One region of the Rossellomorea sp. NPDC077527 genome, then DNA from elsewhere that is predicted to be linked to it. Evidence: predicted binding sites of a transcription regulator. Region 1 holds the regulator's gene; each other region holds the start of a gene.
What was found. The regulator Rex, encoded in region 1, represses fermentation and respiration genes when NADH is low (regulators of the CRP and FNR family bind a similar motif). The targets are predictions, from matches to a motif close to TTGTGAAATATTTCACAA.

Region 1 (4,128 bases):
CGGTATTATTGAAAAGGTTCCATTATCTATGATAGTTGCGGCCATAATCGGCCCAATTTTGGAAGAGATCGTATTCAGGAAGATCATTTTTGGCGTGCTTTACGAGAAGATGCATTTCTTCTTTGCCGCCCTTATCAGCTCGGTCATTTTCGCTCTAGCCCATTTCGAGCCGGAGCATGTGATCCTTTATTCCGCGATGGGCTTCACCTTCGCCTTCCTTTATGTAAAAACGAAGCGGATCCTGGTGCCAATATTTGCCCACGTTGCCATGAATACAACGGTCGTTCTAATGCAATCTATCTATAAGGACGAAATCGAGAAAATGATGAACGAAGCTGAAAAAATACAAGGATTTATTGGAGGATTATTTCTATGAGGAGATCACCATTATTCTCAGGAGTGATCTATCTCCTTCTCGGTGTGCTCTTCACATACTTCGCTGTACAAAACGTACAGAATGATGAAGGTTGGGGATTTTTCACGTACATGCTCATCTTTCTTGCGACCCTGGACTTCGGTTCCGGGCTACGGATGATCATGTTGCATTTCAAGATCAAAAAACAAATAAAGAACAAAAAATAAGGATTGATCATTTGATCAATCCTTATTTATATTCTCGAACTGTTCCATTTCAAGCTTCTGCTCTGCTTCTAACACCTTTTTGTAGCCGATTTTGGATATCCAAATACTGATTTCATATAATATGAATAATGGCAGAGTCACCATTAAATGAGATACAATATCCGGGGGCGTGATAAGCGCTGCGATAACCAATAAGATAAAGTATGCGGCTTTTCTCATTTTCCCCATCATCATCGGCGTTACAATCCCTAACCGTGTAAGAAATAACATGGCTACAGGTAACTGAAACAGAAAACCAAAAGGAATGGTGATTTGGAACAAGAAATGAAAGTATTCATTGATCCCAATCACTTGCTCTATATTTAAATTCGTTGATAAACCCATCATGAATTTCACGATATATGGAAACAAAATAAAATAAGAAAATGACAATCCACCTAGGAAAAGTAATAAGGACACGGGAATATAACTAAGTGTCACTTTTCTTTCCCGTTCATATAAACCTGGACTGACAAAAGACCAGACCTGGAACAAAATGATGGGAGATGTCATGATCAAAGCGATGAACATGATCATTTCCATATAGATCTTCAGAGGATCTGTGATACGAAAGGCATTCATCGTTAACTCTTTCGCTTCATCGGCATGCTGTAAGTATCTGATTAGCGGCTCTGCAAGAAAAAAGCTTACAACAACGGCTAACAAGAAGAAAACGACTACAAACATGAGTCGTTTCTGCAATTCTCCTATATGTTCATAAACTGTCATGTCTCTTTGACTCATGGCGTTCATCCTACTCTACTTAGCACTATTATTTTTTTCGTCTTCATCATCTGCTAAGCCTTTTGTTGCATTTTTAAATTCACGCAGTGTATTTCCTGCTGCCTTTCCTAATTCCGGTAATTTCTTAGGACCGAAAATAAGTAATGCAACGACTGCAATTAATACGAGGCTACCTGGACCTGGCATAATGAGACACCTCCTCTTTTACCATTCTATCATAACGTACATTTGAAAGATTTTCTATTCTGTTATGATTCCATCTTGTGACATTTCCGTGTCATCCTCAGAGTAATGCTTTAAGAAGTATACGAGTGACTGTAGTTCAACCGCTAAATCGATATGGTGGACGCGGATATGGTCTGGTACGGTCAATCTCGCTGGGGTGAAATTCAAGATCCCCTTTATATTGGAAGAAACCAACCGATCTGTGATGTTCTGAGCAGAAGATGCCGGAACTGTCAGGATCGCTACTTCAATATCATGCCCTAGAAGCTTCTCTTCTAAATCATCCAAATGAAAAACAGGGACATCGCTGATTTGCGTGCCGACCTTTTTTTCATCGACTTCAAATGCCATTTCAATCTTTGTATTATTATTCTTGATGAAATTATAATGAAGAAACGCCGTTCCAAGGTTCCCCACCCCGATCAGCACTACCTTCGTAAGGGCATCCTGATCCAGTGTCTTGCGGAAGAAGGAGAGGAGATAATTGACATTATAGCCGTATCCCTTCTTTCCCAATGCTCCAAAATAAGAAAAATCTCTGCGGATGGTAGCAGAATCGACCTTCACCGCTTCACTTAATTCCTTCGATGAAACCCTTTGCTTACCAGATGAATACAGATTTTTAATAAAGCGATAGTATAACGGAAGGCGCTTGGCCGTTGCCTGTGGAATTTTCGTTGTATCCTGGTTCATATTGTATTCCCCCACATCTTTTCAAGCCCTCTGATACCGCTTCCAAAAAAGCGGGCATACAGAATTTATAAACTCTCCTATCATCATACACTATATTTTATCCCAAGTGTATGATGATTAATAGTCGAATGATTGCCGTTCCCCTCTCAAATACGGTACACTAGCACTATGAAATAGAGGTGAAACGTCATGATTCTTCTACAAGTGAATCAACTAACCAAAAACTTTGGTGCAGATAATATCCTATCAAATATTAAACTTGAAATACAGACCCGAGATCGTGTTGCCCTCGTTGGCCGTAATGGAGCGGGCAAATCGACTCTTCTTAAAATTATTGCAGGTCATCTTTCCTATGATGCCGGTGAAATCACAAAGCCAAAAGGTGTCTCCATCGGGTACCTTGCGCAGAATACTGGCTTGGAGTCTGATCTGTCCATTTGGGCCGAGATGCTCACCGTCTTCGCAGAGTTACAGCAACAGGAGAAAACATTACGCTCATTGGAGCAGCAGATGGCCGACCCTTCCGTTTATGAACAAGAAGATTTCTATCAAAGAGTATTGAAAGAATATGATGAACTTCAAATACGCTTCAAGGACTCCGGTGGATATCAGTATGAAGCGGATATCCGATCCGTCCTTCACGGATTGAATTTCGCCGATTTCGATTACGGCACTAAGATATCCACATTGAGCGGTGGGCAGAAAACCCGTCTCGCTCTCGGTAAACTTCTTCTCACCAAGCCCGATATCCTCATCCTTGATGAGCCGACCAACCATTTGGATATCGACACGTTATCATGGCTTGAGACCTATCTTCAAAGCTATGAAGGGGCCGTCCTGATTGTATCCCATGACCGCTATTTCTTAGACAGCGTCGTCAACCAGGTGTATGAGATTTCACGGAACAGGAGCAAGAAATATCTGGGCAATTACAGTAGGTACCTTGAACAGAAAGCAGAAGACTATGAAAAGGATCTCAAAATGTTCGAGCGTCAACAACAGGAAGTCGCCAAGCTCGAAGACTTCATTCAACGGAATATCGCTCGTGCCTCCACTACCAAGATGGCTCAAAGCCGTCGAAAAAAGTTAGAACGTATGGATAGGATGGACAAGCCACTCGGAGATGAGAAATCTGCCAACTTCGCGTTCCAGATCGAACGTCCAAGTGGAAACGACGTCCTGCATGTCCAGGATCTTACCATTGGATATGGTAGGGACGAGAAAATTTCTTCTCATATTGATTTCTCTGTCAAAAAAGGGGACAGCATCGCGCTCGTCGGCCCGAACGGAATCGGGAAATCGACGCTTTTAAAAACATTGGTGAATAAACTCCAGCCACTGAATGGAACATTTAAATTCGGATCCAATGTGTCCATCAGTTACTATGATCAGGAACAAGCCGAACTGTCTTCTAATAAAACCGTCTTAAATGAACTGTGGGACGAGTATCCGATGAAAATGGAGAAAGAAATTCGCACAGTCCTGGGTAACTTCCTTTTCTCAGGCGAAGATGTCCTTAAGCCCGTTTCCACATTAAGCGGTGGAGAAAAAGCACGATTAGCGCTTTCCAAGATGATGATGGAAAAAGGAAACGTATTGATTCTCGATGAACCGACGAACCATCTGGATTTAGACAGCAAAGAAGTGTTGGAAAATGCCCTGATCGATTATCCAGGAACGATCCTATTCGTTTCCCATGACCGTTACTTCATCAACCGGATTGCCACAAAGGTTGTAGAATTATCCAAGAAAGGGTCAACCGAATACCTTGGCGATTACGATTATTATGTGGAAAAGTTACAACAGCAGGAAGAATTGGCGGCACTTGAACGTATCGAACAAGGA
Region 2 (4,128 bases), on a different contig from region 1:
TCTTGTTACCACATACGATATCCCTTTGATGCAGGTGGAGCGTTTTGGATCATGTCAATGAATGGAACAGAGTAGGCTACAAGAATGAGTGCTGCCAGGATGGTTAGCCATATTTTCCAGTTTTCCAAGGCCATAGGTGTTCTCTCAGCTGTTTCTGCTTGCTCTCCGACAGGGAATTCTTCTTCCCCTTTAGGTGAGAAAAAGGCCAGGTTGATAAAGATATAAAGGACTAAAATGATGCCTATGAAGAGAATGGTTCCCCCGACGGCCTGTGCGATTTGATAAGGAATCCAGTCAAGTGCCTGAGGTGCATCTCCGTAAGTGGAATAAGAAGACCTCCTAGGTGCACCGAGTAATCCAACCGCGTGCATGGCACCAGACATGATGCTCATTCCGACAGCCCATACAATCGCTTGGACGATGGCCAGTTTGTTCATCGCTTTCGTTAAAACACGCCCAGTTAAGTGAGGAACCAGCCAATAAGCAATGCCAAAGAACGTTAAGACGACAGATGTTGCCAGAGTTAAGTGAAAGTGTCCGGTTACCCAAATCGTGTTATGAACAACCTGATTCATTTGATTGGAAGCATTGATCAAGCCGCCGGCTCCAGCAGGAATGAATGCAACCATTCCAATGAAAGGAACCGTAAAACGGGCATCTCCCCATGGGAGTTTCTTGAACCATCCGAACAAACCAGTCGCTCCCTTGGATCGTCCATACATTTCAAATGTTGCAAACAATGAGAATGCTGTCATTAGGGAGGGAATGACTACCATAAACGTCAAAATTACCTGCAAGAACTTCCAGTATGCATCAATTCCCGGTTCTACTAATTGATGATGGAATCCGACTGGAATCGAGAAGAGAAGGAACAGAATAAAGGATAGTCGTGCCAATGAATCTGAAAAGATTTTTCCGCCGATGACTTTTGGAATGATGACGTACCATGCCATATAAGCAGGCAGCAACCAAAAATACACAAGAGGGTGACCGAAATACCAGAATAATGTTCGACTGACAAGCACATCGACCCTATCTACCAAACCAAGTGACCAAGGCAGAAGTTGGAATAGAACAGTTCCTGCAACCCCAATGGTGGCAACAATCCATAAGACAGTATTGATGATGGCCATGAAGGTTAACAAAGGACTCGGTTGCCCAGGATGTTCTTTCCTCCAGCTCACGTATTTCATGATCATCCCTGCTCCGCCAAGCCAGCTTCCAACCACTACAAAGGTTAATCCTAAGTAGAAGATCCAATGTGCTTGCAATGGAGCATAAAATGTATAAAGGACGGTTGCTTCATTTAATAGAATCATAACGGCAGCCATGATTGTACCGATAAGCATGACCCAGAAACCTAACCACCCCATCAAACGGGATTTACCGGAATAGGTCCCTGACGTCCGGGAAATGGCGGCATGCTGGAATCCAAGGATAAAGAAAGTTGTGAGTACTAATCCGAGTAACACTCCGTGAACCGTCAACACTTGATAATACCCAATACCTGCAGGCAACGTGAATCTGCCTGATCGGACCAAAACTTGTAACAGACCTGCCAATCCACCAAGTGCGAGAGCAGCAAATCCAACATAAATATGAGCCATTGCCAGAGTGGCATCTCTTTTATCGATTCTCACAAATGTTTTCATTTAGTCCACCACCTTTATCATAGATTTCATCGTGTGATGTCCGACACCACAATATTCATTGCAGACAATGAGGAACTCGCCCGCTTGATCAAGAGTTGTCGTGTATTCACTCACGAATCCTGGTTCAAGCATCATGTTGATATTGGTTCCTGCCACTTCAAATCCGTGAACGACGTCCTTGGTGGTGGCGATGATTTTAAGTGTAGAACCCTTGGGGATTTCGACTTCACCAGGAGTATAAAGAAAAGCAGAAGCAACGAACACCAACTCATAATCCCATGCCTTTCCTTCCACTTTTTTTAATCCGGGTTTATTGAATGGAGCGATTTGGTCCACCTGCTCCGGATTGACATAAGCCTTCGCACTTGGAGGCTGATGCCCCTGATGAAAAGCAGAAATTCCTAAAATGATTAAAAAAATAATAAGAGACCCTGTACCCAACGTTAACCACCATTTCTCATAGCGATGCATGTGCATATAAATCACTCCTTAAATTAAAAACGATTCAGAAATAGAAAGAATACCCCAAGCCATGTAAGGACTAAAAAGCCTCCCAGAACTAAAACGGAAGTAAATGTACCTTTTAATGAATTGGAATCCTTTAATTTCACTTCAGTTTTTTGACGTAATTCCGGTTTTCCCATTCCACTCATTCCTTTCATGAAGCGAAGACTGATTTGATACCTTTATCATAAGGGAGTACATCTCGTCTAATCTGTGATAAATGTCACACTTGGTGGGGAGATTTGTGAAGAAAATGTGAAGAGATTGGAAATTGGGCCATTGTGCGTGTTCATTTGAAGGGAGGCGATGCATAAAGTGTAGGAATGACCATGGAGGGAGAGAATCAGATGGAAAAATATTATTGTAGACAGTGTTGCCAGATCTTTTCAGAAAAAATGATTTGTCCTCAATGTCATCTGCCGGTAGAAGCAAAAATACACATTCAGGTACACCACCAGCAAGGGAAAAAAGATCATCGGTGAGACTTTGGAAGGCGGCATGTGCTAATATAAAGAAGATTCAAATAAAAAGAAAGGCGGTGGGGGGATGTTTGTTCCTTCATTTTCATTAAAAGATAAATTGGCTGTTGTCACTGGAGCGGGCCGCGGAATTGGACAGGCATTGAGTATCGGGTTAGCCGAAGCAGGATCTGACGTGATCTTATTATCCAGGACAAGAGTTGATTTAGAAGAAACGGCTGTTGAAATCGAGAAACTAGGAAGGAAAGCCCATATCCTCCCGACAGATGTAACATCACGTGAGGATATTAAAAAAGTGATAGCCTACATAGAAAACCATGATTTGACCATTGATATTCTAATCAATAACGCAGGGATGAATATTCGTTCGAGTGCCTTGGAGGTAACCGATGACGAATGGGAAAAAATCATGGACACGAATTTAAAATCCGCTTTCATGATGAGCCAGGAAGTGGGAAAACATATGCAAGGAAGGAAGCAGGGGAAAATCATCAATATTGCTTCGGTCGCAGGTCATGTCGCTCTCAGGACCGGTGTGGTTTATGCTTCCACAAAAGCAGCGATGATCCAAATGACGAAAGTATTAGCAATGGAATGGGGGCAATACAATATTAATGTCAATAGCATCGGCCCCTGGTATTTCAAAACACCCTTAACCAAAGAACTTCTTCAAAATGAAGAGTATGTAAACGATATCCTGAACGTCACGCCATTAAAAAGGATCGGTGAACTGAAAGAATTGGTTGGGCCTGCAGTGTTCCTCGCATCGGACGCTTCAAATTATGTTACCGGCCAAACTCTATTCGTAGATGGTGGCATGACAATTCATGGGTTTTGAATCTTACATGACAAAAGGCTAACCTACGTCCAGGTTAGCCTTTTGTTTGAACAATCTCTATTCCATCATCAAAACGACTAGGAAATCCCCCACATTTTCAATGGTAAGGGGTAGTTTTAATGCTTTGTCAAACCCATACATCTTGGATTGACCGACAATAACGGTAGGGGGGGTGATGTCCAGTGAGTGTCCGGCATGTGCAAGGAGTGTAGCAAGATTTCCTGCAATCATATTTCCGAGTTCCCCCGCAAAAGATTCAAGCATTTCACCTTCCAGCGGCATTCCAAACATAGATGCTCCCAAACCTTGAAAGCTCTCCTCTTCTCCATCGATGATCATTCTTCCTCTGACATCACCAGTGAAGCCGATGAGTACACCGATTTTATGTTGGCTGAACGGCTCGGTCAGCAATGACGGCTTTAAAACGTCAATGTTTAAAGGAATGACCCCCTTAATCGCTTCAACCGAACTATTGAGTATATCTGTGACACTTTTCGTTAAAATCATGTCGTTTCCTCCAGTATTTTGTCACTATAATCATACCATATCACCCAGGAATAAAGGATGGTATTTTAACAATTGTTTCATACTAAAGAACTATTTTCCTGCATGTGAATAAATAAAGCATGACACAATATACATGTTTTAAATGCTT
Region 3 (4,128 bases), on a different contig from region 1:
CTGAATACCTGTCGGACTTCATATCCTTTGAACGTTTGTTTACCATCCTCGTAATTGTATTGAGGAAACACTTGATAATTGGACGTCTGGATGTCTTCTTTTGCGACACCATTGTTTAGCAGGGACTGAACGACTTTACTCGAAAGTTGCTGATTCTGACTCTGTGCGGTTTCAAGATTTTGATCATTCGTGACAATACCGATCGAGACGACGGCTTGATCCGGATCGACATAAAGTGTGTGCTCCCCGCTGACAGTTATGGTGCCATTCGTGTTAGTGGTACGATAGTATGGATAAGAGTACATGACGAACCCTACACACACGTAAAGGATTCAATTTTATCCAAATCGATACCGAAGTAAACCCAGGTGAATCCGATCCATCTCCATCCGGCAATGGAGCGGCGTCCCACATATACCGGGTAGAACCAGAATGAATCTCTTCTTAGCCATATATACGTGTAGCGGAATAAACATCTTCTGATGGCACCTGGATCTACTGCATACAAACTCGGTCCACCTTGCGTTCCTTGCATTGCCGTTTTTTGTGGTTGGAAGTTCGGAGGTGGGCCTGGTGGTTGGTTTTGTCCGCCTTGTCCGCCAGATGGTGGTGGTGAGCTTGGTGCACCTTGTCCTCCGCCTGGGAAACCGGGAATGCCAGGGAAGCCCCCGCCGGAACCTTGGCCACCTCCTGGGAAGCCAGGGAAGCCTCCACCGGATCCCTGTCCTCCACCGGGAAAACCGGGTAAGCCGGGGAATATTGATCTGTGATCGTACATAGAAGAACCTCCTCATAAAGAATTCTCTTTATCTTATGAGGAGGCGGGATGGGCGTGCGTGTCTGATTCATGATGTTAGGAGTGTGTGAATTACGATTCCAATGCTTTTTTCATGACGTTTTTCAATGTTTCCGCTGAATGGGTGAACTGAGCCATTTCTTCCTCGTTCAAGGGAAGTTCGACGACTTTTCGTATTCCCTCGCGATTGATGATGGCAGGGACACCAATGTAGATATCATCCTGATCATATTCTCCTTCGAGGAGTGCAGAAACGGTAAGGATGCTGTTTTCATTATTAAAGATGGCCTTTGTGATCCGGGCAAGCCCCATCGCGATGCCATAATAGGTTGCCCCTTTGCGCTCGATGATGTGATAGGCTGCGTCCCTTACATTCACAAAGATGTCATCGAGTTCTTTTTGGACACTGTCCTGCTTCCTGTCAATCAATTCGTTTAACTGGCTTGCGCCTATGGTTGTATGACTCCATACCGGGAATTCCGTGTCGCCGTGTTCTCCCATGATGTAGGCATGGATGTTTCGTGTATCTATGTCAAAATGCTCTCCCACTAAGTAGCGGAGTCTTGCGGTATCAAGAATCGTTCCGGAACCGATCACCCTTTCTTTCGGCAGGCCGGAGAATTTCCACGTCGCATACGTCAAGATATCGACTGGGTTTGTCGCCACGAGGAAGATTCCGTTGAAACCGCTCGCCATGACAGATTCTACGATGTTTTTGAATATCTTTATATTCTTCTCGACAAGGTCCAGACGTGTTTCACCTGGCTGCTGGTTAGCCCCGGCAGTGATGACAACTAAATCAGCGTCTTTGCAATCACTGTAATCCCCGGCTGAAATCTTCATTGGAGAAGCAAAAGCGAGGCCGTGATTCAAATCCCGTGCATCTCCGTCGGCCTTCTCTTTATTCAGATCAATCATTACGAGCTCATGGGCGATTCCTTGATTGAGAAGAGCGAAGGCATAACTGGAACCAACAAATCCTGTACCGATTAGTGCTACTTTGTTTGTGCATTTGATTGTCATTTGTCATCACCTATTCGTTAATAATTTTTTCCATCCTCCGGTTAAAACAGTCGGGGATATGAAGAGTACAATGAAGCTGCTGTCATATTGTGAAAAACTTCACAATATAATCATACCATGATTCCTAACAATATTCTATTCCTAAACGTATCATATCATATCTATTTGTGAATTAATTCACAAACTTGTCAAACTTAAAGGGACGGACCTTGATTCCTAGGACCTGGTCTTAGGAATCAAGGTCCGTCCCTCAAAAAAAGGGTTTTGGCTTGTGGGTGATGAATGTATAGAGGTAAAGATGAGTTGATGGAGGTGTGCGAACGATGAATGTTATGAGTGGGGCTTTTAATGTCCGTCCGTTAGAGGATAGGGATAAGTACACGATTTCGAGGTGGTTATCGGACCCCTCGGTTTTGGAGTTTTATGAAGGAAGGGATCGTTCTTTCACTCCTCAGATGGTGGAGGAGAAATTCTTTTCAGACAGGGGAGTAATGAGCTGTCTCGTAGAGTATGAAGGAAATGAAATCGGTTATCTTCAATATTATCAACTTGATGAGGAAACGATGATTCGATACGGCTATACGAATCTGGATGAAGTGATTTACGGCACAGATCAATTCATCGGTGAAACGGAGTATTGGAACAAAGGAGTCGGTACCCAGCTCATTCAAACTGTTGTGGAATATTTGCTTCAAAAGGAGGGGGTCCATCGCCTTGTGATGGATCCAATGACGTGGAACACAAGGGCTATCCGCTGCTATGAGAAATGTGGATACAGTAAGGCAAGAATACTTCGGGAGCATGAGCTTCATGAAGGGGAATACCATGATGCCTGGTTGATGGAGTTCATACCTGAGTAAATAGGAGAGGAAAAGATGAATACTCAAATAGAAGAAGCCATCCGCTTAAGAGAGACAGGGAAACACGAAGCCTCCATTGAATTATGGAAGGCATTGATCCGGCAGGAACCTGAAAATGGGTTTCTCCATTATCAATGTGCGTGGAGCCATGACGCTATGGGGATGGAAAATAGAGCCGTCCCTTATTATGAGGAAGCCATCCGGTTAGGTCTTGATGAAAGTGATTTGCAAGGGGCCTTTCTTGGGTTAGGAAGTACATATCGTACATTGGGAAACTATAAGGCTAGTAAAAGGGTATTGGAGACAGGAATAGGTCAATTCCCCGATAATCAAGCGTTGAAGGTGTTTTATTCCATGACCCTATACAATTTGAAGGAACACAGTCGAGCGATGGAACTCCTCCTGACGTGTATTGGTGAAACGTCAGAAGATATCAACATCGCACCTTATAAGAAGGCGATTTTATTTTATTCCGATCGTTTGAATAAGGTGTGGAAGTAGGAGCAGCAATGATTAAGGAGTGATAAATATGGCAGTAACCAATCTGTATATGGTCAGACATGCCCACTCGGTGTATTCGCCGGAAGAGTTAACAAGGCCCCTTTCTGAAATAGGGAAAAAGGATGCTCTCCATGTTACCGAACGGTTAAAGAATGAAAAAATCGACGTGGTTTGTGCCAGTCCCTATAAAAGAGCTGTAGAGACCGTTGAAGGAATAGCGCTTCACATCGGGCAGGAGATCAGGATCATTGAAGAGATGAGGGAACGGACATTATCCGGCTCTCCCGTTGATAATTTTGAAGAAGCCATTTCATTGGTATGGGCTGATCCTGAGTTTTCACTAGAGGGGGGAGAGTCGAATCTTACCGCTCAAAAAAGAGGCGTACAAGGGATAATGGATATAGTGGAAGAATATAATGGGAAAAACGTGGCGATTGGCACACATGGCAATATTATGGTACTGATCATGAACCACTTTGATGAAACCTACGATGTTGACTTCTGGAAAGAACTTGAGATGCCCGATATTTATTGTCTGACCTTTGAGGATGCAAACCTAAAGGATGTATCGAGAATATGGACACAGCCCGTGTAAAAAAAGACCGTTCACTGTGAACGGTCTTTCAAGTATATCCATTTATATTAATGAGGCAGGAATGCCAGTTGGTAGAAGAAAAGGACGGCAAAGATATACACAAGTGGATGTACCTGTCTCCATTTTCCTTTTACCACTTTAAGTAATGGATAGGAAATGAACCCTAAAGCAATTCCTGTTGCGATGCTTGATGTTAATGGCATACTCAGGATGATCAGGAAAGCAGGGAACGCTTCATCTAGTTCATCCCATTTAATTTGGGCGATGCTTCCCATCATCAAACTACCGACAATGATGAGGGCTGGAGCCGTAATGGCTGATATTCCCGACACTGCACTGACGAGTGGTCCGAA

Region 2: a site for Rex is predicted at 2,368-2,385, ahead of ACIGG7_RS21530 (cytochrome c oxidase subunit II). Genes of this name have one in related genera too.
Region 3: a site for Rex is predicted at 1,907-1,924, ahead of ACIGG7_RS14110 (L-lactate dehydrogenase). Genes of this name have one in related genera too.

The regions. Positions count from the first base shown of each region.
Region 1 is NZ_JBITVL010000011.1:3,849-7,976, reverse strand. It holds gene ACIGG7_RS22345 (CPBP family intramembrane glutamic endopeptidase) at 1-376, shown strand, start outside; gene ACIGG7_RS22340 (YdiK family protein) at 373-582, shown strand; gene tatC (twin-arginine translocase subunit TatC) at 598-1,365, opposite strand; gene ACIGG7_RS22330 (twin-arginine translocase TatA/TatE family subunit) at 1,381-1,551, opposite strand; gene ACIGG7_RS22325 (redox-sensing transcriptional repressor Rex) at 1,606-2,283, opposite strand; gene ACIGG7_RS22320 (ABC-F family ATP-binding cassette domain-containing protein) at 2,473-4,128, shown strand, end outside.
Region 2 is NZ_JBITVL010000009.1:30,959-35,086, reverse strand. It holds gene ACIGG7_RS21535 (b(o/a)3-type cytochrome-c oxidase subunit 1) at 6-1,652, opposite strand; gene ACIGG7_RS21530 (cytochrome c oxidase subunit II) at 1,653-2,129, opposite strand; gene ACIGG7_RS21525 (SDR family NAD(P)-dependent oxidoreductase) at 2,703-3,473, shown strand; gene ACIGG7_RS21520 (chemotaxis protein CheX) at 3,531-3,980, opposite strand.
Region 3 is NZ_JBITVL010000003.1:833,374-837,501, reverse strand. It holds gene ACIGG7_RS14120 (SIMPL domain-containing protein) at 1-305, opposite strand, end outside; gene ACIGG7_RS14115 (hypothetical protein) at 314-778, opposite strand; gene ACIGG7_RS14110 (L-lactate dehydrogenase) at 869-1,819, opposite strand; gene ACIGG7_RS14105 (GNAT family N-acetyltransferase) at 2,143-2,679, shown strand; gene ACIGG7_RS14100 (tetratricopeptide repeat protein) at 2,695-3,180, shown strand; gene ACIGG7_RS14095 (histidine phosphatase family protein) at 3,209-3,775, shown strand; gene ACIGG7_RS14090 (NCS2 family permease) at 3,823-4,128, opposite strand, start outside.